Regions from separate parts of the Vibrio sp. HB236076 genome, predicted to be linked through region 1. Evidence: predicted binding sites of a transcription regulator. Region 1 holds the regulator's gene; each other region holds the start of a gene.
What was found. Region 1 encodes MetJ, which represses methionine synthesis genes. Its sites were predicted from a motif close to TTAGACNTNTANANGTCTAA; they were not measured.
Positions count from the first base shown of each region.

Region 2: the regulator MetJ is predicted to act here: its motif matches at 1,992-2,011, upstream of metH (methionine synthase).
Region 3: the regulator MetJ is predicted to act here: its motif matches at 1,646-1,665, upstream of metN (methionine ABC transporter ATP-binding protein MetN).

Region 1 covers NZ_CP162601.1:434,135-437,340, forward strand. Annotated here, with positions in the region: gene AB0763_RS02100 (malic enzyme-like NAD(P)-binding protein) at 1-882, shown strand, start outside; gene metJ (met regulon transcriptional regulator MetJ) at 1,145-1,471, opposite strand; gene AB0763_RS02110 (O-succinylhomoserine (thiol)-lyase) at 1,761-2,930, shown strand; gene AB0763_RS02115 (bifunctional aspartate kinase/homoserine dehydrogenase II) at 2,927-3,206, shown strand, end outside.
Region 2 covers NZ_CP162601.1:558,602-561,807, reverse strand. Annotated here, with positions in the region: gene metH (methionine synthase) at 1-1,940, opposite strand, end outside; gene AB0763_RS02555 (sodium:proton antiporter) at 2,137-3,206, shown strand, end outside.
Region 3 covers NZ_CP162601.1:2,298,930-2,302,135, forward strand. Annotated here, with positions in the region: gene AB0763_RS10065 (YitT family protein) at 200-799, shown strand; gene gmhB (D-glycero-beta-D-manno-heptose 1,7-bisphosphate 7-phosphatase) at 1,022-1,570, opposite strand; gene metN (methionine ABC transporter ATP-binding protein MetN) at 1,798-2,832, shown strand; gene AB0763_RS10080 (methionine ABC transporter permease) at 2,822-3,206, shown strand, end outside.

The DNA of each region.
Region 1 (3,206 bases):
GGCGGTATCAACCTAGAAGACATCAAGGCGCCAGAGTGCTTTGAGATTGAGCGGCGTTTGATTGAGCGTTGTTCGATCCCCGTTTTTCACGATGATCAACACGGCACCGCGATCGTGACTGCCGCGGGGATCCTCAATGGCTTAGAACTGCAAGGTAAAGCGATAGGCGATTGCTCGATTGTGTGCGTTGGCGCAGGCGCGGCGGCCATGGCGTGTATGAATTTGCTGATCGATTGCGGGGCCAAAGCCGATAACCTGCTCATGCTCGACCGACAAGGCGTGATCCATCGCCAGCGCGACGATCTCACGGTCTACAAACAAGCGTTTGCCCGCGAGACAAAGCGGCGCACCCTGACTGACGCTATCGCCGGCGCCGATGTTTTTGTCGGGCTATCGGGGCCCAACGTGTTGTCCTGTGAGCAACTGGCGACCATGGCCCCGCGCCCATTGGTATTTGCTTGTTCCAACCCCGACCCAGAAATTACCCCAGAAGCGGTCAGAGATACCAGGCCCGATGCCATTGTCGGCACCGGGCGCAGTGATTACCCCAACCAAGTGAACAATGTGTTGTGCTTTCCATTCATTTTTCGCGGCGCTTTACAGGTGCGCGCTCGGGTGATCAACAAAGCGATGAAATTGGCCGCCGTCGACGCCATTCGGCAATTGGCCAAAGAGACGGTGCCAGACAAGGTGTGCCAAGCAGCAGGGGTCACCTCGCTGGAGTTTGGCCCAGACTATATTTTGCCCAAGCCCTTTGACCAGCGCTTATTGGCGCGGGTGGCAAACGCCGTGGCTCAGGCCGCCATTGATTCTGGCGTGGCGGGCAAGGCCGAGGGAAAAGAAAGAGATGACGGCAAAGACGTGTCCATGGGCTCAAGGTGAACACGTGGCGTGGCTTTGCCACCCAGTCAGTGAAAAAAGCCGTATTACGCGAAAAAAAAAGCAGAGCCACAAGGCTCTGCTCTCTTATACAGACAATGGGGGATCGCAGGGTATGGCGACATTGTCTGCCAGGCAAAAAATCTCAAGGGGCGAGCTTGCCTAGTTATTAAGGTCGTCAATAAAATAGCCGAAAACGCTAAGCTTGAGTCAATTTTTTACGTTAATTTACATTTTTTTCAAACGGCTTAGTCAGCGGTGACCGTTAGTCTGATTGATCGTCAAAACTTTCAAATTCAATCCCCATCGCCGTCATTAATGCCTTGGCTTCTGCGGGGATGTCGTCGGGTTTGTCCTTGCGCAAATCTTCATCGGTGGGCAAAGGTTGGCCGGTATAGGCGTGCAAAAAGGCTTCACACAGCAATTCACTGTTGGTGGCGTGGCGCAAATTATTAATTTGGCGACGCGTTCTTTCATCGGTCAAAATCTTAAGTACCTTAAGAGGAATGGATACTGTAATTTTTTTCACTTGCTCATTTTTTTTGCCATGCTCTGCATAAGGGCTTAAGTAATCGCCATTCCACTTTGCCATTGCACACCTTTACCTTTTTTATAAAATTTTGATTTAATTTACCTTTTTGTGGTTATGGCACAAAGGCTGGCCAAGCTGACCCCCGCGACGATAACCAAAAGGTACGGTTTTGGTGATTTTAGCGGGATTTACTGCCATAAGCAAAGACATATAGACGTCTAGAAGTGTTGACGTCCCGTGTTTCAGTCAGTAAAGTGAGCTCAATCACCATTGAACGCTTGATGAAGTGCCTACCTTTGAGATAGCGTAGAATTCATTCATCGCGAGCAGAATGTTAAGGAATACACAGATGAGCCAGCGCAAACCCACCACGATTGCTGTACGTACCGGCATCGAGTCCGATAGCCAATATCACGCCGTTGTACCACCGATTTACTTGTCGACCAACTATGGTTTTCCCGCGTTTGGGGAAGTGCCTAAATACGACTATACCCGCTCTGGCAACCCGAACCGAGGCCTGTTAGAGCAAACCTTATACGAGCTAGAAGAAGGGGCGGGGGCGGTGGTGACCAACTGCGGCACATCGGCACTCAACTTGTGGGTATCGGCGTTTATCGGTCCTGAAGATACCATTATTGCCCCTCACGATTGCTATGGTGGGACGTATCGTTTGTTCAACACCCGTGCGCAAAAAGGCGATTTTAACGTCGAGTTTGTCGATCAAACCGATCAACAAGCGATGGCACAAGCCTTGGCCAAAAAACCGAAACTCATTTTGCTCGAAACCCCGTCTAACCCCTTAGTGCGCGTGGTTGACATCGCCGCGATTTGTCAACAAGCCAAAGCGGTTGGCGCTTTAGTGGCGGTGGATAACACCTTCTTGAGCCCCGTCTTTCAAAAGCCATTGACCTTAGGGGCGGATTTTGTCATTCACTCCACCACCAAGTATTTAAACGGCCACTCCGATGTGATCGGCGGCGTGGTGATTTCAGCGCAGCAAGAGCACGCTGAACAACTGGCGTGGTGGGGCAATTGCATCGGGGCGACCGGAACGCCATTTGACAGCTATTTAACCCTGCGAGGCCTGCGAACTCTGGGCGTGAGAATGAAAGCGCACGAAAGTGGCGCGCAGCAAATTCTCGCTTATTTACAGCGCCAGGACTTGGTCAAAGTCGTGTATCACCCCAGTTTGCCAGAGCACCCAGGCCACGAGATTGCCAAAGCGCAACAGAGCGGCTTTGGCTGTATGTTGAGCTTTGAATTCAACGGCGAATTTGAACAGCTCAAGCGCTTTGTCACCTCACTCAAGCTATTTTCCTTGGCGGAATCGCTCGGCGGGGTCGAGAGCTTGATCTGCCACCCTGCCTCGATGACGCACCGCGCCATGGGCGAAGAAGCTTTAGCACAAGCCGGGGTATCACAAATGTTGTTACGCCTTTCTGTCGGGTTGGAAGACCCACAAGATCTGATTGACGATCTCGAGCAAGCCTTTGGCCAAGCCCAGGAAGGACAAGCATGATCCCGGCGCGTCAATTACACAAATTTGGCGGCAGCAGTTTAGCCGACCCGGAGTGTTTTCAACGCGTGGTTAAACTGTTGGCGGACTATTCACAAGCCGGGGATCTGATCGTGGTCTCCGCCGCGGGGAAAACCACCAACCACTTAATTGGCTTTTTACAAGGCCTAGAAAGCGACGGCCGGTTAGCGCACGAAGCGTTATTAGCGATACGCCAATGGCATACCGAGTTGATCGAACACCTGCTGAGCGGCGATGTGGCGCAAACATTATTGGCGC
Region 2 (3,206 bases), 120 kb from region 1:
ACTTTGCCTACCGCATTAGCTCGATATTCTTCGGCGATATCCAGCAAACGCTCTGTCGCATCATCACGACGGTTAAGTACCACGTCTTCCACGGCATCGCGCAAACTTTCTGGCACATTGTCGTAAATCTCCAATTGACCAGCGTTGACGATCCCCATGTCCATGCCGTGTTTAAAACAGTGGTACAAAAAGACGGCATGAATAGCTTCGCGCACATAATTGTTACCGCGAAATGAGAAAGACACATTCGACACCCCGCCAGACACCATGGCATGGGGTAAGTCGCGTTTGATATCGGCCACCGCACCAATAAAATCAACCGCATAGTTGTTGTGCTCATCAATCCCCGTCGCCACGGCAAAAATGTTAGGGTCAAAAATAATGTCTTCAGGCGGGAAGCCCACTTCATCCACCAAAATCCGATAAGCCTGAGTACAGATTTCAATTTTTCGCTCACGAGTATCGGCCTGTCCTTCTTCATCGAATGCCATCACGACGACAGCGGCGCCGTAGCGACGGATCAACTTAGCGTGATGAATGAACTTTTCCTTGCCTTCTTTCAGTGAGATAGAGTTAACAATCCCCTTGCCTTGAATGCATTTTAGACCGGCTTCGATCACCTCCCATTTCGACGAGTCGACCATGATCGGCACTTTCGATATTTCGGGCTCAGACGCACACAAGTTCAAAAAGCGCACCATGCACGCTTCGGCATCAAGCATGCCTTCATCCATATTGATGTCGATGATTTGTGCGCCATTTTCGACCTGCTGGCGAGCAACGTCTAACGCTTCATCGTAATTTTCTTCTTTTATGAGACGCTTAAATCGAGCCGACCCGGTGACATTGGTCCGTTCACCAACATTGATAAACAGACTGTCCTTATTAATGATCAGCGACTCAAGCCCCGACAACCGACACGATACTGAGTGCGTGGGCAATGAGCGCGGCGCAACCCCTTCCACCGCTTTGGCCATCGCTCGGATATGCTCAGGGGTCGTACCACAACAACCACCAACGAGGTTCAAAAATCCTGCGCGGGCCCATTCACCAATATGCTCGGCCATGTCGCGAGGAGACAAGTCATATTCGCCAAAGGCATTAGGCAAACCCGCGTTGGGGTGAGCAGACACATAAGTTTCAGAAATGCGGGACATTTCCGCCACGTACTGACGAAGTTCATCAGGACCAAGGGCACAGTTAAGGCCAAAGGAAAGCGGCTCAACATGACGAAGAGAATGATAAAAGGCTTCTGTGGTCTGTCCCGATAACGTTCGGCCGGAAGCATCAGTGATAGTCCCTGAGATCATCACTGGCAATCGATGACCCACTTCATCAAATACCGACTCAACAGCGAAGGCACACGCTTTGGCGTTCAAGGTATCAAAAATGGTTTCGATCATAATGAGATCGACACCACCAGCGATCAACGCACGGGTAGACTCAGAATATGCGACCACCAAATCATCAAAAGAGACATTGCGAAAACCTGGGTCATTGACGTCAGGCGAAATCGAGCACGTGCGGTTGGTTGGGCCTAACACACCAGCGACAAAACGCGGTTTTTCAGGGGTCTTTTCACTCCACTCGTCAGCCGCCAGACGGGCAAGCTTCGCCGCCTCTAGATTAATTTCAGCACTCAACGCCTGCATATCATAATCGGCCATCGCAATGGTCGTGGCATTAAAGGTATTGGTTTCGAGAATGTCGGCACCCGCGGCTAAATACTGACGGTGAATATCGACGATGATCTCAGGTTGCGATAACACCAACAAATCGTTGTTACCCTTAAGATCACAATGCCAATCGGCAAAACGTTGCCCGCGATAATCCGCTTCTTCTAAGCGAACCCCTTGGATCATGGTTCCCATGCCACCATCGATCAGCAAAATGCGCTTATTGAGCTCAGTTTCAATCTTTACTTGTCTGTCCTTTACCACGCGAAGTGCCTCTTCAATGACGTTAACTTTGGCTATATTAGCACATTAATTTTGGAACTCTAGATGGCTAAAATGTTTTTGTGAACTATCTTATACCCAATTTTCCTTGTGCATCAAAGTGCAAAAAAGTGTTTGCTATTTGTTCAGTAAGCGTTGAAAATTCACGACACATTTTTTTACAAATAAAGAGCAGCCCATGTCGGTATACACTACCCTTTGTTTTCTCTCCGCGGCGGCCATGATGATAGCGTTTATCAATAGCAAAATTGGTAAAATGCAAACCACCATTGCCATTACCGCTGGCGCAATGATGCTATCGCTTTTGATCTTAATTGCAGGTCAAAACCATTGGTTTCATTTAACTCAAATTGCGACAGAAACCGTCTCTAGTATCAACTTTGAAGATTTCTTGCTAAAAGGCATTTTAGGCTTCCTTCTCTTTGCCGGTGGTCTGGGGATCAAACTCCCGAACCTTCGAGATCAAAAATGGGAAATCGCCACACTTGCCCTCGGAGCCACTCTCTTCTCTACCTTTTTTATTGGCTTCGTCTTATACGGATTTTGTCACCTCATCAATATCGAACTCGACCTAGTTTACTGCTTATTGTTTGGCGCTTTGATCTCCCCTACCGACCCTATTGCCGTGCTGGCTATTGTCAAAAAGCTCAATGCACCAAAGCGAATTTCGACACAAATTGAAGGCGAATCCCTCTTTAACGATGGCTTCGGCTTAGTCATTTTCGTCACTCTATTTACCATCGCCTTCGGCACGGAAACGCCAACGATAAGCAGTGTGTCGATGCTATTTATCCAAGAGGCCCTTGGTGGAATCCTTTATGGCTTAGCTCTTGGCTTACTCTTTCACTATTTGATCAGTGCCACCAACGACCACTCGATGGAACTGTTACTCACCATTGGCGTCCCTACGGCTGGTTATGCCTTCGCAGAAATCCTCGACGTTTCCGGCCCGCTTGCCATGGTGGTCTCGGGAATTATGATTGGCAACTGGACACGCTACATCGGTTTTTCTAAAGAAAGTGAAGATCACCTCGACCACTTCTGGGAATTAGTCGATGAGTTTTTAAATGGTGTCTTATTTTTGTTGATTGGCCTAACCATGCTGTTGTTCCAATTTCACATCGAAGACTGGATTTTGATGATTTTTGCCGTACCGGCTGTCCTGTTATCTCGCTACTTAAGCGTCGCATTGCCCTATATCGGCTTCAAGCGCTACCGGACATACAACCCGTGGTCAATCCGCATCTT
Region 3 (3,206 bases), 1.1 Mb from region 1:
TTTTATTATGCGATTTCTTCATATCCGTTTTCAGAGGCATTCATGATCAAAAAAAGGCAGCCATCTTGTGTCAACTTTCTGATTTACACTTTGTAAAGTGTCCTAGACATAGGTGTACCGCAAATTCTTCATGGCGGCTACCTCTATCTACGTCTTTTTAATAATATGAGCTCAAATTTTTCAACCTCAATATGAAAAGATGGAAAAACACACCCGAAATGAAGACTATATCGCCATGTTGACTGGCTGTCTTTTGGTCACACAAGGTTTGTTCTTTTTACAGTCAGCCAACTTACTGACTGGCGGCACCGCAGGTTTAGCCCTACTGATGACTCATGTGTTGCCCGTGTCATTCGGCACCGTATACTTTTTGGTCAACTTGCCTTTTTACTGGATGGCGTGGCAGCGCTTTGGGCGTCGATTTGCTTTTAACAGTCTATTGTGTGGCGCTTTGGTGTCTCTGATGAGTGAGTGGATCCCGACGTGGTTGCACTTAGATCAGCTTCATCAAGGGTATTGCGCCTTGGCCGGTGGTCTGCTGATGGGGATTGGTATGCTTATCTTATTTCGCCACCGTGCCAGTCTGGGGGGGTTTAATGTTTTGTGCCTTATGATTCAAGATCGCTTTGGTTTGTCAGTGGGAAAATCACAAGTCATCATCGATGCCGGCATTTTGATTGCTTCGGGATTTTTTATCGCGCCAATGCAATTAGCCATGTCAGTGTTTGGCGTGGTGATCCTCAATGCCGTTCTCGCTATGAATCACAAGCCCAAGCGCTATACAGTCAACTACAGTTAACCCGCATCGCGATGGGTTTGACTTTATAACGGCACCCCGTGGCCAACGATTCATTCTCAAAACAACATTTCACCCTCAAAACAACATGGCCTTTTACTGCTCTGCGTAAAAGGCCATGGCTGAAGTGCTAGATGTATTGCTACTGTCGTTCGACATGGCTTGGCGCTAGGTCGACGCAAAACCGTTCATTGAGGGGCTTGTTCCCTCTGATGACTGACGTCACTAGGCTAGCAAACTAGGAACATCTGCAATAGAGTCTACGACGTGATCGGCTAATGCCATCCCCTCTTCTGTCACAGCTTTGCCAGAGCGCACTAAGACTTTTGTTCCGACCCCAGCCGCCAGAGCCGCTTGCAAGTCTTGTGCTTTATCGCCAACCATGACGGAACGCGCCATATCAATTTTCAAGAAATCGCGTGCAGAAAGAAACATACCGGGTTTTGGCTTACGACAATCACAATCTTGTTTATACTCGCCGATACCATGCTCTGGATGATGAGGGCAATAATAAAAGCCATCAAACTCCACGCCGTGATCAACAAAGTTCCAATCCATCCACTGAGTTAAATCTAAAAAGCGCTCTTCTGAGAATAAGTGACGCGCAATACCGGATTGATTGGTCACTAACACCAATAAATAGCCTTGCTGCTTTAACGCTTTCGTCGCCTCAAAAACACCGTCAATAAACTCAAAATCGTGTTCGTCGTGTACGTAACCGTGATCGCGATTAATCACCCCATCTCGGTCTAGGAATATAGCGGGTTTAGCCAAAACATGTCTCTCTTGCTTTCGATACCAGGCTGTATTATCGCACGCTTTAGACTCACCATCACTAGCAAATTGAATTTAGACGTCTAGACGTAAAAATAGCTATTGACTTCTTTCAGTAGAATCCCTAGCATCAGCATCTCACAGGCCGTATTCCCTGTACCCTGGATAAGTCGCAACCCGATTTATCAACATTTTCGCTTTGGATTGATTCCGTGCAAGGTCAATAAATGATAGAAATTAATCATGTGAATAAGGTGTTCTCTTTAGGTAATAAAGATATTCACGCACTTAAAAACATCAATTTGCAAATTCCTCAAGGTACTATTTTTGGGGTAATCGGTTCATCTGGTGCAGGGAAAAGCACCTTAATACGCTGTGTCAATATGCTTGAAGCACCAAGCTCAGGCTCAATCAAAGTGGACGGTGTTGATTTGACCGAGCTTAGCGCGAGTGAACTTAGCCGTGCTCGTCGCAATATTGGGATGATTTTTCAGCACTTTAATCTGCTGTCTTCTCGCACTGTATTTGACAACGTCGCTCTGCCTTTGGAGCTTGCAGGCCAAAGCAGTGATAAAATCAAGCAGCGCGTCACCGACTTATTAGAATTAGTTGGCTTAAGTGATAAGCACCTCCATTACCCAGCAAACCTCAGTGGCGGGCAAAAACAGCGCGTAGCCATTGCCCGTGCGTTGGCCTCAGAACCCAAAGTATTGCTCTGTGATGAGGCGACCAGTGCGTTGGATCCGGCCACAACACAATCGATTTTAACCTTGCTCAAAAAAATCAATCGCGAGTTAAATATCACAATGTTATTAATCACACACGAAATGGATGTGGTTAAGAGCATTTGTCACCAAGTGGCTATTATCGGCGGTGGGGAGTTGGTTGAAAAAGGCACGGTTGGTGAGATTTTTGCCCACCCGAAAACTGAGCTTGCGCACAACTTTATCCGCTCTACCTTGGATCTGTCGATTCCTGAAGATTACCTTAACCGCTTGCACGCCGATCCCGTCGAAAATGCCCACCCTCTCGTGAGACTTGAGTTTACTGGGGCAACGGTTGATGCGCCTTTAATGTCGCAAATTGCCAAGCTGTATCATACCGATGCTAATATCCTAACCTCCGATCTTGACTACGCCGGTGGTGTAAAGTTCGGCATGATGGTGACAGAGCTGATTGGTGAAGCGAAGGATATTGAGCAATCGTTAGCGTTTCTTAAAGACAACAATGTGAAAGTAGAGGTATTGGGCTATGTCCTTTAATGCAATGATTCAATGGCTGAGCGACAACGCCTCGCTGCTACTCGGTGCCACTTGGGAAACCATCTACATGGTGCTCGTCGCTGGCTTGATTGGTTTTGCTGTTGGTATTCCACTTGGCGTGATCCTACATACCACCAAAGCAGGTGGTTTACACCAAAACCCGAAACTCAATCGCGTATTGGGTGCCATTGTCAACATCGGTCGCTCTGTGCCTTTTTTAGTGTTGATGGTGGCCATTATTCCTTTTACCAAAATGATCGTCGGCAGCTTTATCGGCACAACCGCCGCCATTGTCCCCTTGACGATTGGAGCGATTCCTTTTGTCGCCCGCTTAGTAGAAAGCGCCTTGATGGAAGTCCCCAATGGTTTGGTGG